Linked DNA regions of Cycloclasticus pugetii PS-1. The main gene of each other region encodes a partner of the protein of the gene in region 2 in a complex. Links are inferred from orthologs where the notes say so. Each region holds a gene or a part of one and is shown on either strand. Other genes may lie near its edges. The genes, in order: groL and metK.

Region 1 (2,969 bases), 1.8 Mb from region 2 along the record:
ATTTGTCGGCTGTATCTAAGAAGTTGTTCGTCATTCATGGTCAGCTGTATAGGTTATTGTTGCCAATAATTATGGTAACTGAGTTTTATGATTATTAACCATAAGTTTCGTAGAAGATAAGCAAAAGACGCTTATTTGTTGGTTCAGCAGGTAGGCTGAGGCGACAGTAGTTAAGCATTTTTATGCTGCAGTCTTCAAACTTTTAAAAAAGCCATAAAATTTTTCATATTATGGGGTTGATTTAGTTGAACATCACCCCATATCTATGGGGCTAGCCATAATGGCTATATCAATATTAAACAATAGGAGATTCAATAAATGAACTTACGTCCATTAGGTGATCGCGTCATTATTAAACGCGTTGAAGAAGAAGCGGTTAGTGCAGGCGGTATCGTGCTTCCAGATTCGGCAAAAGAAAAACCAAGTCAAGGCAACATTGTTGCTGTGGGTAATGGTGCTATCAATAGTAAAGGTGATGTTCAGCCGATGTCTGTAAAGGTTGGCGATAACGTGATGTTTGGCAAATATTCCGGTACTGAAGTTGAAGTAGGCGGTGAAGAATTATTGGTGATGAGCGAAGGCGACATCATTGCAGTTGTTGAATAATTTAAAGTTTATTTAGAGAAAGGAAAAGAAACATGGCAAAGCAAGTTAAATTTGGTGATGATGCACGCAGCCTAATGGTTGAAGGTGTAAACACACTAGCAAAAGCAGTTAAAGTAACATTAGGACCTAAAGGCCGTAATGTTGTGTTAGACAAAGGCTTCGGCGGCCCAACTATCACTAAAGATGGTGTGTCGGTTGCAAAAGAAATCGAATTAAAAGACAAGTTCCAAAACATGGGCGCGCAAATGGTAAAAGATGTTGCCGCTAAAACATCTGATGTTGCCGGTGATGGAACAACAACTGCAACAGTGTTGGCTCAAGCTATTCTTACTGAAGGCTTGAAATCTGTCGCAGCGGGTATGAACCCAATGGATTTAAAGCGTGGTATTGATAAGGCGGTTGTTGCTGCAGTTAATGCAATTAAAGACTTATCAGTGCCTTGTGCTGATACCAAAGCAATTGCTCAAGTAGGTACAATTTCTGCTAACTCTGATGAATCCGTCGGTAAAATCATTGCTGAAGCAATGGACAAAGTGGGTAAAGAAGGCGTTATTACTGTCGAAGAAGGGTCTGGTTTAGAAAACGAATTAGACGTCGTTGAAGGTATGGAATTTGATCGTGGTTACTTGTCACCTTACTTCATCAACAATCAAGAAAGCATGAGTGTTGATATGGAAGACCCTTTCATTTTATTACACGATAAAAAAATCTCAAATATCCGTGATTTGCTTCCAACTCTAGAGGCCGTTGCAAAAGCAGGTCGTCCATTATTAATTATCGCAGAAGACATTGAAGGCGAAGCATTAGCAACCTTAGTTGTTAATAATATGCGCGGTATCGTAAAAGTAGCGGCTGTTAAAGCACCTGGCTTTGGCGATCGTCGTAAAGCAATGTTAGAAGACATTGCGATTTTAACAGGCGGTACTGTTATTGCTGAAGAAGTTGGTTTAACACTTGAAAAAGCAACGTTAGAAGACTTGGGTTCTGCAAAACGTGTAACGATTACTAAAGACAGTACAGTTGTTGTTGACGGTGCAGGTCAAGCGGCAGACATTGAAGCACGTGTAGCACAAATTCGCTCACAAGCTGAAGAAGCAAGTTCTGATTATGACAAAGAAAAACTTCAAGAGCGTATGGCTAAACTAGCTGGTGGTGTTGCTGTTATTAAAGTAGGCGCAACAACAGAAGTTGAAATGAAAGAGAAAAAAGCGCGTGTAGAAGACGCATTACATTCAACACGTGCTGCGGTTGAAGAAGGTGTTGTACCGGGTGGTGGTACTGCATTAATTCGTGTTTTAGAGGCTGCAAGCAAAGCTGAAGGTCTGAACCATGATCAAGATATCGGTATTAAAATTGCGTTACGCGCAATGGAAGCACCATTACGTCAAATTGTAACCAATGCTGGTGAAGAAGCATCCGTTGTACTTCAAGCGGTTAAGCAAGGCACTGGAAACGAAGGATACAATGCGGCCACTGGTGAATATGGCGACATGATTGAAATGGGAATTCTTGACCCTGCAAAAGTAACGAGAACAGCGCTTCAAAATGCTGCGTCTATTGCGGGCTTGATGATTACGACAGAAGCTATGATTACCGATGAGCCTGAAGAAGCCGGTGCTGGCGCAGGTGCAATGCCAGATATGGGCGGCATGGGCGGTATGGGTGGAATGGGTGGAATGGGCGGCATGATGTAAATCATCCGCATATTTCGCTAATACTGGTTCGTAGCGTTTTAAAAAGCCTGAAAGTGGTTCACTTTCAGGCTTTTTTTATGCTTAAGCGGTTAAAAAAGTGCTGTGAGTAGACGTAGAAGCCTTTAGAGCCTAGGTCTAAAGCTTTTTAAAATTGTCTGGCTCTTCCCTGCTTTAAATTTTTCTTGATTCTTCCCTTTACCGAAAACAAGCCTGTGTTTTAGCTTACCTGTGAAACCAACGGATAATCGGTATAACCTTTGCTGCTTGAGGCATAAAAGGTTGTTGGGTCAGGTGTGTTGAGAGGGGCGTTGTTTCGAAACCTTTCTACCAGATCCGGGTTCGCAATATAGAGTTGGCCAAAGGCGACTGCATCTGCTTGATTTGAGTTTAATACAGCACTGGCGCTTTCTTTTGTGAACCCTTGGTTGGCAATGTAAACGCCGCCAAAAGCTTTTTTTAATGTAGGGCCGAACCAATCATCACTGTAGGCCTCGCGCGAGCAGATAAAGGCAATTTTTCGTTTACCCAGCTCTTTTGCAACATAGCTAAAGGTGCCTAGTAAGTTGGAATCGCCCATGTCGTGTGCATCCCCTTTTGGAGCCAAGTGCATCCCCACTTTGTCTGCACCCCAGACGGAAATAACAGCATCGGTCACGTCCAACATAAATC
Region 2 (16,511 bases):
CGCAACCATCCATTTCTCGGGCCCTTTACCTTCGGCAATTGCTTCTAAAATATCTTTTGAGCTGGTCAGCGCAAACTCATCATTCACCGTTAACGTAGAATCCCAGTTGCCTACCGGCGTATGCAACACAAACCCTCGCTCAGGTTGAACAGGACCACCCATAAATAAAGGCGTTGCCGCTACTGCTGGGTTAACTGCAGTAATTGATAATTGATCAAAAATGGCTTTCATGGTCATCGTGTGTGGTTTATTAATCACGATACCCAGCGCCCCTTCTTCATCATGCTGACATAGGTAGGTGACCGATTTAGAAAAGTCATCACCTTCCATTCCTGGCATTGCAATTAGGAAATTATTAGTGAGATAGTTTTTTTTATTCATAAATAAAATTTCATCGTTGTGGTCTTTAGCGTGTTAGCAAAGAGCCTTCATTTAAAAATTGCCAGGTCCTCGTGATGACCAAAATATCAATATCTTTTTGCAGATCAATAGGGAGCGGGGCAAATGGTGCCGATAGTTTAACAATATTGACTGCTGCATCATCAATAATTTTATGACCAGAACGGCGATTAATTATGATTTTCTTTAAATTACCATCGGCATATAATTCAACGCTCATTACTAATGTGCCCGACAAACGCTTACGCCTCACCTCCCCTGGATAATTCAAATTGCCCACTCGCTCAATTTTGCGTTGCCAAGCCGCTTCGTAACTGGCCGCTTTGTATTTATGCGCATTAATTGAGTTGATGTGTAATTTTCGAGGTCGTCGTGAATAACTGGTAACCGCTTCATTAATTTCTGCCTGAAGTTTTGCAATTTCCTCACTTTGACGCAATAAATCAGCCGTCGTTAATGCCTTGCTTTGCTTTGGCACTTTTTTATTGCTAGCCTCAATTGCCACATCCGCTTCAGTTTGCAAGAGCGCCTTTTGAGCCTGAGCCAGCGATTGCTGCTCTTTCGTATGCTCAGATTGTGCTGACTGCTTTTTCGGCTGCAACGCTGCTTGCTGTTGATTAACTGCCTTTTCTTCCGCTTCGCCACTACCAACTTGATCTTCTTGGGCTAAAAAATCAGCTTTTTCAGGCCGCTCTTTATCCGGCGATACCACCAACACAACCTCTAGTGCTTGACTAACGGAACGCGAGATATCAACATCAAAACTAATACCCAAAATAACCAAGGCATGAATAATGCCCGCCATAAATAACGTTAAACCCAGCTTATCCGCTGATGATATGGCAGCTGGAGCAGCCACCTCTATGCTAGTTGCTCCTCAATGCAATCCATCAGTAAAGCACTTATGTTTAAACCAAATTGATTGTCCAACTCTTGTACACACGTTGGGCTTGTCACATTTATTTCCGTCACATAGTCACCAATCACATCTAAGCCAACAAAAAACAGCCCCTTTTTAACCAACGTAGGGCCAATTTGCTCACATAACCAACGGTCTCTATCGGTTAATGTTCGGCCCTCACCTGTCCCACCAGCGGCCAAGTTCCCTCGCGTTTCACCTTCGGCAGGAATACGGGCCAAGGCGTACGGTACGGGTTGACCATTAACAATTAAAATACGTTTATCGCCCTGCTTAATTTCAGGTAGATAGCGCTGAACCATTGTCAATTCTTTTCCATGATTAGTCATCGTTTCCAGCACAACGCCAAGGTTATGGTCCGCTTTTTTAAGTCGATAAATGGACGCGCCGCCCATCCCATCTAAAGGTTTAACAATAATATCTTCATGCTCAAGCAAAAAGTCTTTAATCCGTTGAGTTTGCGAAGTCACCAAGGTAGGCGAGCAACAGTCTGGAAACCATGCCGTAAATAACTTTTCATTGGCATCACGCAAAGACTGCGGTTTATTCACCACCAATACACCATCGGATTCGGCTTGTTCTAAAACATACGTCGTATAGACAAAGTTCATGTTAAAAGGCGGGTCAACACGCATTAAAATAGCATCCATTTGACTCATAACATCATCAATAGGCTCACCTAATGTAAACCAACTTTTTTCATCGCGCTGAACAGTTAATGGTTTATAGGTCGCCTTCGCAGTACCATTTATCAGGTACAGGTCTTGTTGTTCCATATAAAACAACTCCCAGCCCCTGCTTTGCGCTTCAAGCAACATAGCAAATGTGGTGTCTTTTTTGATATTGATTGACCCGATAGGGTCCATTACAACGCCTAAACGCATGGGTCTCTCCGCTTGTAAGTGTTTTCTCTAATATTATAACGTGTCATGTACATATAGATTTGTTATGAATTTCTTCTGTTAAGTTACTAATTGCATTTCGAAACTCAAGTAGTCCGCTCAATTCAATTCTAATACGGTCATTTTCAATTTTATAGCTGTCAGGATGGCTAATAGCTACTCGCTTCAAAGCATCTTTGTGTTTAGATAAAGGCACTCTACCAGCTATATGTAACAAAGCATTTCTAACTTCTTGAGCATTGATTATTATTGAATACGCAGAATTATCTCCCAGCTCCCCCAATATATCTTTAATATAAGATTTGAATTTTTTTATCCCATAACCTCCGTCTTGTTGAACCGAACGAGGGTTTTTATCTCTCCATAATAAATACAACATTTCTTCTAGATGACCAAACATTAACAGAAAAGATGTTTCACGAAGCTTTTCAGGGAAGTGTTTTTCTAGGTTAATCCTCAAATAAGCTTTATCTACACCAGATGAGTCCGCGTCTTCATCTATTAAAGTTGCTCTTAAAGCATCATCGATATAGTCATGAAACCTTGCTATACAACCAAGGTTTTGCCTAAGCATCAATTTAAAAATAGCATTCCCCATATCATTCTTACAATTCAAATAACAACCTCAAAACATAGTAAATTATCGTTGTCATTTAAACACAACCAGATTTCTTCATCTGTTTCGCCTTGAAAGGCGAGTGACTCTTTTGTCAGTAGCAACAAAAGAGTAACCAGAAAAATGCCACCCACTGCTCTCACCCTGAAGGGTGCCTTCAAAAATAACCAATAAAATAGCTACTGTGGAACTCGCCTAAAGAACGGGCTCAAACAGCCACAATAGAAAACTCTATTTTATTGATTAGTTTTTCAGTGAGAGCAAGAGGGTTTATAATCAAAGTCACTCACTTTTGACTTTGGTACCCTTTTATCGCGCTAGGAATTATTTCTTTTCGGATAAGAGAGCGCGTTGTCTGAGCATAGCGAGTTTAGCGCGAACCCGAAAATAATTCATTACTGCGATTTGGGCGACCTTTTCTTTGGTTCTGTTTCTTTTTGTCGCAAAAAGAAATGAACACCCTAGCGGCAGCAAAAATGCAAACCTACCCCATATCTCCCCAGAGAACTTGCATCGCTGCAATGGAAGCAATCGCTGCTGTTTCGTTACGGACAACCCTTGGCCCAAAACCCAAGGCCGAAAAATTTACCTCTTGCGCATCCAACACTTCTTGTTCTGAAAAACCGCCTTCTGGCCCAATCAGCACGGCTACCGCATCATTTGGTTTTGGATAATCTCTTAACGTATCTGCCTTACCCGGCTCAAATATAATACGGCTTGCCGCCAACTCTGTATTTAGCCACTGCGCTAAGTCCATCGTTACATTTAAGATCGGTGGCTTATTTCGACCACACTGCTCACAAGCCCGATAGACAATGTTTTGCCAATGTTGATGGCGCTGCAAACGACGTTCTTCGGTGAGTTTAACAACACAGTGTTGCGTAATAACGGGGGTAATAACCGCCACGCCCAGTTCTGTCGCTTTTTGAATCGCTACATCCATCCGTTCGCCCCGGGAAACACTCAGGCCCAATTCAATCTGAAGCGGCGACTCTAATTCTACATTTCGCCAAGCACCCAGTTCTAGCACCACCGCCTTACGATGGACCTCGACCGCTATCGCAGAATATTCACCGCCTTGGCCATTGAAAACGGTTAATTGGTAACCTTTTTTTAAACGCAATACATTGCGTAAATAATGCGCCGCATCTGCTTCGAGTGTTACAGCGGCTCCTTCGACTAAATCTTGCTCAACAAAAAGGCGTGAAATACGCATCGCTAGCCGTGCAAACTATCCGGTAATGTTATGGTGTCGATCGGGTCTTCATTTTTAGGCGGCATTTGCAAGTGAAAACCCTGCGTTTCAAGGTTCTTCATCACGACTAATACATCTTCTCGTGCTAATGAACGCTCCGCAGATAATTCTAAATCAAACACATGCTCAGGCACTGGAAATTGCTGCATCACTTCAACAGGAACATCTGAAAAATCATCCTGCTCTTTGACATATAAATATAAACCATCACGCTTAGCCGTTTTGTAAATGGCACAGGATATTTCTTTTACACGACTCATTTCGCGCTGATCCCTAAATTGCGGCAAATAGCCAAACTCGCTTCTGCCTGATTCATGCTGTAAAAATGCAGTCCCGGACAACCATAGTCAAGCAATGTTTGACTTAACTCACTGACCACATCTGTCCCAAATGCTTTAATCGATTCGCGGTCATCGGCAAAGCCTTCTAGGCGTTTACGTATCCAACGGGGGATTTCAGCACCGCACATATCAGAAAATCTCGCCAACTGTGAATAGTTTGTTATTGGCATAATTCCCGGCACAATCGGTACATTTATAGCCATTTTGTCGCAATCTTCAACAAACCGGACATACGCCTCAAAATTAAAAAAGTATTGTGTAATGGCACTATCTGCGCCTGCTTCTACTTTTTGTTTAAAGTTAGCTAAATCCGCTTGAGCATTAGCAGCTTGCGGATGAACTTCGGGGTAAGCGGCCACTTCAATATGGAAGTGGTCACCTGTTTCTTCACGAATAAAAGCCACTAGCTCATTGGCATAGCGAAATTCACCAATATCCAAGGTGCCTGATGGGATGTCCCCACGTAAGGCAACAATGCGGTCTACGCCGTTATCCTTATAATTTGATAAAATTTTACGGATGCTTGCTTTTGTAGACCCCACACAAGACAAATGTGGCGCCGCTGAGAAACCTTGCTTTTTAATATCCAGCACGGTATCAATGGTACCTTGTTGAGTACTACCTCCTGCGCCAAAGGTGACAGAAAAATATGCTGGGTCAAGTTGGCCCAGCTCTTTACTGACATTTAACAGCTTAACTCGCCCTTCTTCGGTTTTTGGTGGGAAGAATTCAAAGCTAATTTTTTGATATGACTCTAAACTCATAGTTAGTAACGGTAGTGATGTGGTTTATACGGTCCTTCAACAGGGACATTAATATAGTCAGCTTGCTCTTGCGTAAGCTCGGTTAAATTTACGCCAATTTTCTCTAAGTGCAAACGCGCTACTTTTTCATCTAAGGTTTTAGGTAACACATAGACTTCATTTTTGTAGTTATCTCCATTTGAGAAAAACTCAATTTGCGCCATGACTTGGTTGGTAAATGATGCCGACATCACAAAACTTGGATGTCCTGTTGCACAGCCAAGATTAACCAAACGGCCTTTTGCTAACAGCGTAATTCTCTTGCCATCGGGGAAAATGACGTGATCCACTTGTGGCTTTACTTCTTCCCACTCGTATTTTTCAAGCGACGCAATATCTATTTCAGAATCAAAGTGACCAATATTACAAACAATCGCTTCATTTTTCATCGCCAGCATATGGTCGTGATTAATTACACCCAAGTTACCCGTTGTTGTCACAAAGATATCACCTTGGTCGGCCACATCGTCCATTCGTACGACGCGATAACCTTCCATCGCTGCTTGTAATGCACAAATAGGGTCAACCTCGGTCACCCAAACACTTGCACCCATGCCTTTAAAAGCTTGCGCGCAACCTTTACCAACATCACCATAACCCACCACAACGGCGATCTTACCCGCAATCATCACATCAGTAGCGCGCTTAATGCCATCTAATAATGACTCACGACAACCGTACAGGTTATCAAATTTACTTTTCGTCACAGAATCATTCACGTTCATTGCTGGAAAAAGCAGCTCACCAGCTTCTTGCATTTGGTACAAACGATGTACACCTGTGGTTGTTTCTTCTGTTACACCTTTAATACTGCTAGCCATGTTTTGCCATCTATTTGGTGCTAGCGGTAAATTGCGACGTAAGACCTCTAGAATGGCAACCCATTCTTCGTTATCACCTGCTTGTGCATCTGGTACCGCACCCGCTTTTTCAAACTCAACGCCTTTATGCAGTAACAAGGTCGCATCACCACCATCATCAAGAATCATATTCGCTTCTTGCCCTTCTGGCCAAGTCATCATCTGCTCTGTACACCACCAATACTCTTCAATCGTTTCACCTTTCCAAGCAAACACTGGAATATTAAGGTCGGCAATTGCCGCTGCTGCATGATCTTGTGTAGAAAAAATATTGCAAGAACACCAGCGAACCTCAGCTCCTAAAGCGACTAAGGTTTTGATCAGTACCGCCGTTTGTATGGTCATGTGTAGACTGCCTGCAACGCGCGCACCTGCTAATGGCTTACTCTCACCAAACTCTTCTTGTAAGGCCATTAAACCCGGCATTTCGCTTTCAGCAATGGCTATTTCTTTATGACCCCATTCAGCCAATGACATATCAGCTACTTTATAATCTGTAAAACTCATTTTTTTATCTCTCTAAATTGTTGTGTGTCGGTGCGCCTGACTATTTAGCCGCATCTCTTAATAGCTCGGCTTTATCTGTGCGCTCCCAAGTAAATTCGGGTAATTCACGGCCAAAGTGTCCATAGGCTGCGGTTGGACGATAAATCGGACGCAATAAGTCCAATTCTGCAATTAAGCCTTTCGGGCGCAAATCAAAATGTTCGCCGATCAGTACAGCTATTTTGTCGTTGTCGATAAGCCCAGTACCAAATGTTTCAACCGCAATGGATGTTGGCTTGGCGACCCCAATCGCATACGAAACTTGTATTTCACAACGTTTCGCCAAACCCGCTGCAACAATGTTTTTAGCAACATATCGACACATATAAGCAGCAGATCGGTCTACTTTACTAGGATCTTTTCCAGAAAATGCGCCGCCGCCATGGCGTGCCATGCCACCATAGGTATCTACAATAATTTTACGACCTGTTAAGCCGCAGTCCCCCACAGGGCCACCAATAATAAATTGGCCTGTCGGGTTAATATGAATATTTTCAGACAAACAACTGGCAAACCACGCATCTGGCAATACCGGTTTAATAATTTCTTCAATCACCGCTTCGCGTAAATTGGCCAAACTGATCTCGGGTGCATGCTGTGTCGATAACACGATCGCTTCTACACCCACTGGTTTATTGTTTTCATAACGCAGGGTCAGCTGGCTTTTCGCATCAGGGCGCAGCCACGGTAATACGCCATTCTTACGCACCTCTGCTTGGCGCTGTACCAATCGGTGAGAATAGGTGACCGGTGCCGGCATTAAAACATCAGTTTCATCACAGGCATAACCAAACATCAGCCCTTGGTCGCCAGCGCCTTGCTCATGCTCTTCGCTTTCATCCACACCAATAGCAATATCGTGAGACTGCTTGCCAATAGCATTTAGCACCGCACAACTTTGCCAATCAAAGCCTATCTCTGGTTTGTCGTAACCAATATCTTTAACGACTTGACGTACTAGCTCTTCGGTATCGACCCATGCATTTGTCGTTACTTCACCGGCTAAAATCACCATTCCGGTCTTAACCATTGTTTCAACGGCGACTCTCGATGAGGCATCTTGTTCTAATAAGGCATCTAACATCGCATCTGACACTTGGTCAGCTACTTTGTCTGGGTGTCCTTCAGATACCGACTCAGATGTAAAAATAAAATTCTTGCTCATAGTAAACTCGCCTCTTCGGTTTAAAAATAGGCACTAAAAGTTGGGCTATATGGATGTTGCCAGTTAGGCAGATGATAAAAACTCACCGTTTTATCTAGACACCATGCTCATTATTTCAGTTTCCTGTTAATAATGAACGCAGTTAAAATTTGACTGTTTGAATAAGCCTAGCAGGAAGATCCTGTCGCAGCGTTCCTTATTCAAGGTGAAGCTATTTTAGATCATATATTAAAAATTTCAAGGGCTTAGCTTAGCAATGCCCTTAAACCACCTTTGCTAATAAATTGTTGGCAGAATTCTCGCTGTTCTTTGCTGGTAATCTGTGTAAGACCGACCCAAGGTTCTAGCCAGATCTTTTTCTTCATAGTAAATCCCAATAAAAATGTAGGCTGACATGCCAATTGAGAACACGATATTCCCAATAGTCATCGTTGGTAAGGACCAAAATACTACTAACAAACCTAACATCATTGGGTGACGAACCCATTGATAAAATAAACGCTCTTTAAATTTAACCTGAGTGTATGTTTTATTAACAAAAAACAACCACGTTTGACGCAAGCCAAATAGATCAAAATGGTTGGTTAAAAATGTTGAAAGAAGAGCCACCACCCAACCCAAAGCAAACACCGACCACACTAGTGTTATGGCAGCTTTGTTTGTTATTTGCCAGACAATGCCATTCATTGGCTGCCAACAAATCATAAGCATCGCCAACACAAGGCTTGAAGCCAGTACATAGGTGCTTCTCTCTACTTGATGCGGCACCACTGACGATATCATGTCTTTAAACCAGCCACGCGCCATAACACTGTGTTGCACTCCCCATATGAGTAGTAAGCCAATATTCACCACTAAGGCATAAGGGGAGTATTCTGTCGACTGTGTTGCGAGACTCTTCGAGACACCTAAGCCGCCAACAAATCCTATAAAATAGACAAAGACCGCACAAAATAGAGCATAACTAGCCACCCCATATAGCATCACCCAAGATCTCATCAGCTTCTCCCATTTAAATTGAATTTTCTTGCTATATTACCTTTATGAGAAGTAAGAATACACGCCTACGATCGGCACCTACGCTAACCCCATCAAACAGCAACTCAACACACTATGACAACTAAATTACAACAAACACTGCAACGCATTGACCTCGCAAATGCTAACGACCCAACAAACGGCACAGAAGCGCTATATTCACAACGCATGCTAAAAACCCTTCAGGCTTTTGAACCAAACGCATCTGACGCTCTCACCTTAGCTTGCTATGCCCAGCATGTGTGTCGTTGGAAACTAGCTCGAAAAGATTACCCTGCCGGTTTAACGGGCTATTTAACGTGGCGCACAGAGCTGGCGAAATTACATGCAAAAATTTTAGTCGACGCGATGCAAGAAAGTGGCTATGACGACGCCGACATTGAACGAGCAAACAGTATTATTCAAAAAAAGAGGCTTAAATCTGACCCTGAGGCACAAACATTGGAAGACGTGTCTTGCTTGGTTTTTTTAAACCATTATTTCGATGCCTTTGCCAACAAACATAGTGAAGAAAAAATAATTGACATTGTGCAAAAAACTTGGGGAAAAATGTCGGATAAGGGCCGCCAAGCGGCGTTAGCCTTAACCTTACCGCCTCATTTAGAAAAATTAGTCGCTAAGGCATTGGCTTAATGCACAAACCTGCGCTTACCTCTTTTATTATCGGGCTTGGCTTTTTAACCCTACTGGCCGGTTGCGCCTTGCCAAAAAAAGAACTGGTGACAGTACCCGCTGACGCCTTTGAGGTGTGTTATGGCTATGGTTGCAAAACAGTTCAGACTGTAACACTCGACGACGCTCAATGGTTCACCATTGAGCAACTTTTTTCACCTAAAGCAGCATCAGCTAAAATAGAACGCCAGCAACTATCACTGGCCATTGCTCAAATGGAAACGTTTATTGGTGAGATAACACACACTCAAGACGACTTGCCGGGTACGTTCGCCGCTTTTTTTCAAGACCGGAGCCATCAAATGGACTGCGTTGATGAGGCCACAAACACAACTTTATACCTAAGGCTCTTTCGTGAGCGCGGGCTAATGCGCTTTCATAAAGAAGGCTATCGTATTAACCGCGGTTTCTTCCTAAACGGTTGGCCGCATACATCTGCGGTCATCGAGCAGTTGGACTCTGGCAAACGGTTTGCTGTTGATTCGTGGTTCCATAAAAATGGTATCGAGCCTGAAATAATCCCTATTGACTTATGGTATTCTGGGTGGCATCCAACACCGGATGATGACTCATAAAACAAAAAATCTCGGAGACAATAAATGAACGTAGGCAACAAGATTTTTTTATTCTTCCTTTCTGCATTTCTTTTTAGCCAATCTTATGCAGGATCTACAGAAGACGTCTTTTCAAACATCACACTTAAAACAACGCATGTACGCGGTAATATTTATATGCTTGAAGGAGCTGGAGGCTTTGCCGGCGGCAATATTGGCGTATCGGCTGGCCCAGATGGCCTTTTATTGGTCGATGACCAACTGGGGCCAATGTCCAAAAAAATTGATGCCGCACTAAACGATATCAGCAAAGGTCAGCTGCGCTTTATTCTTAATACTCACTGGCACGGTGACCATTCTGGTAATAACGCTTATTTTTCAAAAGATGCGACCATTATTTCGCATACGAATACTAGGAAACGTTTAATGACTGACCAAGAAAACTTCTTTGGGAAGTCACCGGCCTCACCAAAAGAAGCGTGGCCCATCATCACCTTTGAACAAGCCATTAACATTCATTTTAATAATGAGGAAATTCAATTTATCCACCATGCACATGGTCACACTGATAGTGATGCTGTCATCTATTTTCCAAAAAGCAATGTTGTTCACTTAGGTGATCATTTTTTTAATGGTTTTTTCCCTTTTGTAGACTTAGACACCGGAGGCAATGCCTTTACCTTGACACACAATATCAGCGAAATAATTGAGTCATTACCTGAAGATGCGCTTGTTATCCCAGGCCATGGCGAACTATCGGATGTGAAAGGGCTAAAAAACTATTACGCAATGCTAACCGATACAACACAGTTCGTTAAGCAGCAAGCCGCTTCAGGTAAAACACTTGATCAAATCCAACTGGCCGGATTACCTAGCAAATGGGCCGCTTGGGGTGGTGGTTTTATCAACGAAGAGAACTGGATTAAAATAATCTTTAATAGCCTACCCAAACAGCAATAAACCACCCTCACAATACAAAAAAAGCGGCTGACCTTTTTTCAGCTGCTTTTTTATTACCCAAATCATGACTATGAAAAAACTTCTTACCGTACTGACTTTATTCTGTACTCCGCTATTTGCTGCCGAAGACAATCCGATGACAACTTGCTTGTCCAATTTACTCAATACGGCAGAAAACACTATGACCGTGGGCGAACTGAAACAGCAATGCCAAGACACAATGGCTTCAGAGGAGGAGCATTTTTCTGCATTAAAGCGTCGCCAACTGCAAGAAAAAACTGCCAGTTGGAATGCTTTTTCTTTGCTGCCACATAAACCTAATTACATTATTGCCAGCTATAACACCAGCGATCCTAGCACAACACCATTTGAAGCCGCTTACCCAGACGTTAACCCAGATCTTCAGCACCTAGAAACAAAGTTTCAAATCAGCATGAAACTGCCCATCGCTCGAAACCTTATCTTTGGGCAAGGGGATTTATATGCCGCATACACCAACCGGTCTTTCTGGCAGCAATTCAATAAAACTCACTCTTCCCCCTTTCGTGACACCAATCATGAAGCTGAAACATGGCTTTCGTTCGACACCGACTATACAATTTTAGGGTTCCGCAACTCTGCCATTTTGACGGGGTTCACCCATCAATCGAATGGCCAATCAGGCTTATTATCAAGAAGCTGGAACCGCCTCTATACAGACTTTATCCTAGAAAAAGGCGACATCTACCTGTCATTTAAACCCTGGTACCGTATTCCTGAAAGTGAATCACAAGATGACAACCATGATATTGACGACTTTTTAGGTCACTTTGAATTAAGGGGCGTGTATAAAAAACAACAACATAGTTTTTCACTTCTATTCAGAAATAACCTCAAAACAAGCAGCAATAAAGGTGCTATCGAACTAGGCTGGAGCTTCCCGATACATAATAATGTTCGCGGCTATGTGCAATGGTTCAATGGTTACGGCGAGAGCCTTCTCGACTATAACAACCACACCAATAGCCTAGGCTTTGGAATCCAACTGAATGATTGGTTATAAACCAGCACTTTTTTGTCAGGTATAATTTATTCATCAACATCAAAGGGTCAACGCATGCAAACAGACTGTGACAACGACTGGAAAGCTAAATTAACCGCAGAAGAATATAATATTTGCCGCCAAAAGGGCACCGAAGCTGCTTTTTCTGGCATTTATGTAGACACTAAAACCGAGGGCCTCTATCTCTGCAAGTGCTGTGACGCGCCTTTGTTTGAGTCCGACAGCAAATACAACTCGGGTAGTGGCTGGCCAAGCTTTTGGAAGCCCATCCACTCAAATGCTATTAAAGAAAACCGAGATGAAAGTCACGGTATGGTCCGTATTGAAGTGGTCTGCGCTCAATGTGATAGCCACCTTGGACACGTCTTTCCAGACGGCCCGCAACCAACAGGCTTACGCTATTGTATTAATTCCGCATCACTCAATTTAGACCCCAAGAAATAACATGTTAACTGCCCAACAACACGCCCAAGCCTTACTGCAATATATCGATGCTAGCCCAAGCCCTTGGCACGCTGTTCACACGAGCAAAGAAATCCTAGATAACAAAGGTTTCAGTGAACTATTAGAGGGTGATACATGGGCATTACAACCGAATGGGCGTTATTATGTCAAACGAGACGACTCTAGCATCATCGCCTTTACCGTCGGTTCAAATAACCTTGCTCAAGAGGGGTTTAGGCTGATCGGCGCCCACACTGACTCACCAGGGTTACGGGTAAAACCTAAACCAGACCAACAACAAAGCGGTATCAACCGTTTAGCTGTAGAGATTTATGGTAGCCCATTGCTAGCCACCTTTACCGACCGCGATTTAAGCCTAGCAGGGCGCGTACATATCAACCAAAACGGCACCTTACTCTCCAAATTAGTATATTTTAAAAAGCCTTTTCTACGCCTCCCAAACCTTGCTATACACATGAATCCGCAGGTTAATACCGATGGCTTAAAGCTTAATAAACAAACCGAGCTGCCCTTATTGCTGTCACTCGATAATGAACAACCGGCTCTTGTTGAGCTGTTAGCAACGGAGCTGGGCATCAATAGTGATACTATTTCTGCCTGGGAGTTACATGCTGTCGACACGCAGGCAGGCTCCCTATACGGTTTGAATGATGAGTTTTACACCAATAGTCAACTCGATAATTTAGCCTCCTGTCACGCTGGTCTCAGTGCGTTAATATCTGACGCCTCCCTGCATTCGCAACAATTTAATATTTGTGCATTTTTTGACCATGAAGAAATAGGTAGCAACAGCCATAAAGGGGCCGATGGCAGCTTCTTACCCGATGTACTCGAACGCATTGCAGGCTCACTAAACCTATCTACCGAGGACTATAAACGCGCTTTATCTAATAGTTTTATGATTAGCGCCGATATGGCTCACGCTTATCAGCCTAATTTCCCTAATGCTTATGAACCTGAGCACAAGGTATTCGTTAATCAGGGTCCCGTTATCAAAGTAAATGCGAATATTCGCTATGCCTCAAACAGTGCCTCTCAATCTCGATTTATTCATTTGTGCGAACAGGCTAAAGTCGCTTATCAGCAATATTCCCACCGAACCGACCTAGGTTGTGGCAGCACTATTGGCCCCATGACATCGGCACAACTAGGCATCCAAACCGTTGATGTAGGTTGCCCAATGTGGGCAATGCATAGCATCCGCGAAAGCGCAGGGGTCGCTGACCATCACGACATCACTCATGTATTTACTCAATTCTTCAGTTAAAGCTTATGAAATTTAAATTTACCTTTTTAATCTTTGCCGTGGCCGCCGTGGCTATCTTTTTTATGCGCCAAGAAAACTTTGTACCACGTACAGCGTTGGATATTTATCAGCACTTTACTGATAACACTGAGGCCGATGCCATTCCCGGACTGACAACAGAAACGGCGCTAGAAATTCAAAAACACGTTGTCTATGCCTTATCGGAAAATTGGGGCGGCATCGCTGGGTACAAAGCGGCTATAACAAACCCGGACATTCAACAAAAAATGGGCATTGAGCATCCGTTGCTAGGCATATTTTTAAATAAAATGTTGCTAGAAAGCCCAGCCGTAATCAACATAAACGCCGCCACTCACCCGTTTGCAGAAGCTGACTTATTGGTACGAATCAAAGATTCCGCCATCAATAACGCAATAACCGATCAAGAAATACTCGCCTCTATTGACCAAGTTATTCCCTTTATCGAGGTACCCGATAGACTTTTTTCAACAGATAAACCGTTAACAGCCGACATGCTGATGGCGATTAATACCGGCGCTCGTTATGGAGTAATGGGGGAACCGATTCCAATGGAATTGATTGAAAACCTAAACCTCTGTCAAGTCGGCATCGTCTACGAAGAGGACCGCAGCCATTTAAAAACTGGCGCCTGTTCCTCGCTGATGGGCAACCCAGTTAATGTTATTCGTTGGCTAAGAGATCGCCTATTGGCTTTAAATTACCCTCTAAAGCCAGGCGCTTACTTATCACTTGGTAGCCTTACTTCGCCAGTACCTATAAAAAAAGGTCGTTTAACTGCCATCTATACAGGACTTGGAAATCAACAGCACGTTAGTGTATCGGTGTTGTTTAAATAAAATCAAACAAATAAAAAAGGGCGGTTTCCCGCCCTTTTGATGTTTAGTCTATGCGCTGACCAAGCATTCTTTTCAAAGTACCATCTTTATCCATAAAGTGGTGCTTTAGTGCACCTGATACATGTAAAAGAAATGCTACAAACATTAACTTACCAGCAATTTCGTGTGTCTCGTGCGCCACCCCTGCAATAGGCCCATTAATAGGGATCATTTTTCCAGCCTCATCAGGATTTGGTGTTGCAGCCAAGAGCTCTAAGCCGAAAACAGAAAGCCCATGCCCGCCTAGACCCGACATTAACATTCCTGAAACAGGCATCACTACTGTCGCAATAATAAGCGTCCAATGTACCAGTTTAGACAGTGCATGCTCCCATGATTTATAGGTACTTGCAGGCTCCGGCCAACCTTGCTTCACACGCCAGACCACACGTGCAAATATAAAGATAAAAACAATCATTCCTACCGACTTATGGATAGGATACAAGGCATACACCTTGTAATCGGTCATGTACACACCAACGGCTACCAACATAATTATTGAAATGCCGACAATCCAATGCAGCGCAACGGATACACACGACAGCTTAACTCTCGAATCACTCATTTAAACCCCCTCTTTTTTTAGTTACTTAAGCGTTAGATGATATATCATATCTTACCTAATTCAATAGTTATTTAAGGCTTATGTCCAACCCAATTTTTCCAACTATTTACATCCCTCATGGAGGCGGCCCTTGTTTTTTTATGGATTGGACGCGTGGCCCTGCAGATACGTGGGACACCATGAAAGGATGGTTACAAAATCTTCATAAAATTCTTCCGAGAAAACCAAAAGCCATTATTGTTATCTCTGCGCATTGGGAAGAAGACGTTATTAGGATCAACTCGCAGCCTCACCCGCCGCTATATTTTGATTACTACGGTTTTCCACCACATACTTACGAACTGACTTACCCTGCTCCAGGCTCGCCAGAGCTTGCTAAGCAAATACAAGCGCTTTTAAAAAATGCAGATATTGACTGTGCACTTGACCCCGATCATGGCTATGATCACGGCACCTTTGTGCCTTTAAAAGTGATGTTTCCAGATGCGGATATTCCGGTTGTTCAAGTGTCCTTACAACATAACTTAGACCCCGTTTACCATATTCAAGTTGGCGCTGCACTTCAATCTTTAAGAGAACAAGATATTTTCATTCTCGGCAGTGGTATGAGCTTTCACAATATGGACACCTTAATGCAGGGGCAAGATATTGGTAATCATGCCGGCACATTTGATCATTGGCTAACAAACACCTGTGAGTCTAAACCCGACGAACGAAACAAACGACTTGGCAACTGGCTCAACGCACCTTCCGCTCGACAAGCACACCCACGGGAAGAACACCTACTGCCGTTAATGGTCGTTGCTGGAGCGGGCGGAAACAACCAAGGCAAAAACATATTCCAAGACAATGTTATGGGCGTTAACGTTTCAGCCTATCAATTTGATTAAGCTAACTATTAGCGCACGTTTAATGCCGCTAAAGCTCAAGCAAGGCAATACAAGCGCTGTATTAGAATACTAAAAAGGGGTGCGCTATCAGCCCTTTTTTATTATCGACGTATTAAATTTACCAAGCCGTCCAACCACCATCATGCGCAATCACTTGCCCCGTCATAAAAGAAGCCGCATCGCTAGCTAGGTACACCAATAAACCAGCCAACTCCTCAGGGTCGCCTGTTCTATTCAACGGCGTTAACCCGTGCAGTTTCTCTACCATCGCAGCAATATCAGCCTCACTTAACGGCAATGCTTCACGGCCTAGCTGCGTACCCAAATGCCAGCCTGGCGCTATCGCATTACAACGA

Evidence for each region.
Region 1: the proteins of metK (region 2) and groL are in contact, whole or in part, in a cryo-EM structure (PDB 8P4O), measured with the Escherichia coli proteins. The link is inferred for Cycloclasticus pugetii PS-1 from one-to-one orthologs.

Annotation. Positions count from the first base shown.
Region 1 is NZ_ARVU01000001.1:464,793-467,761, forward strand. It holds groL (chaperonin GroEL), read left to right. Parts: upstream 1-638; coding sequence 639-2,300; downstream 2,301-2,969. Other genes in the region: CYCPU_RS0102330 (HesA/MoeB/ThiF family protein), read right to left, coding at 1-38; groES (co-chaperone GroES), read left to right, coding at 319-606; CYCPU_RS0102345 (alkene reductase), read right to left, coding at 2,518-2,969.
Region 2 is NZ_ARVU01000001.1:2,276,692-2,293,202, forward strand. Bases 5,725-8,632 are described here. They hold metK (methionine adenosyltransferase), read right to left. Parts: upstream 7,807-8,632; coding sequence 6,643-7,806; downstream 5,725-6,642. Other genes in these bases: ahcY (adenosylhomocysteinase), read right to left, coding at 5,725-6,602; CYCPU_RS0111145 (methyltransferase family protein), read right to left, coding at 8,083-8,632. Outside these bases: CYCPU_RS0111095 (YqgE/AlgH family protein), read right to left, coding at 1-381; CYCPU_RS0111100 (energy transducer TonB), read right to left, coding at 407-1,258; gshB (glutathione synthase), read right to left, coding at 1,261-2,202; CYCPU_RS0111110 (hypothetical protein), read right to left, coding at 2,246-2,818; CYCPU_RS0111120 (16S rRNA (uracil(1498)-N(3))-methyltransferase), read right to left, coding at 3,321-4,052; CYCPU_RS0111125 (YcgL domain-containing protein), read right to left, coding at 4,055-4,351; metF (methylenetetrahydrofolate reductase [NAD(P)H]), read right to left, coding at 4,348-5,196; more of ahcY, read right to left, coding at 5,199-5,724; more of CYCPU_RS0111145, read right to left, coding at 8,633-8,805; CYCPU_RS0111150 (DUF4202 domain-containing protein), read left to right, coding at 8,920-9,477; CYCPU_RS0111155 (hypothetical protein), read left to right, coding at 9,477-10,091; CYCPU_RS0111160 (MBL fold metallo-hydrolase), read left to right, coding at 10,116-11,030; CYCPU_RS0111165 (phospholipase A), read left to right, coding at 11,167-12,072; peptide-methionine (R)-S-oxide reductase MsrB, read left to right, coding at 12,127-12,516; CYCPU_RS0111175 (M18 family aminopeptidase), read left to right, coding at 12,518-13,804; CYCPU_RS0111180 (2-keto-4-pentenoate hydratase), read left to right, coding at 13,810-14,661; and 3 more genes. UniProt on the Escherichia coli protein: Catalyzes the formation of S-adenosylmethionine (AdoMet) from methionine and ATP.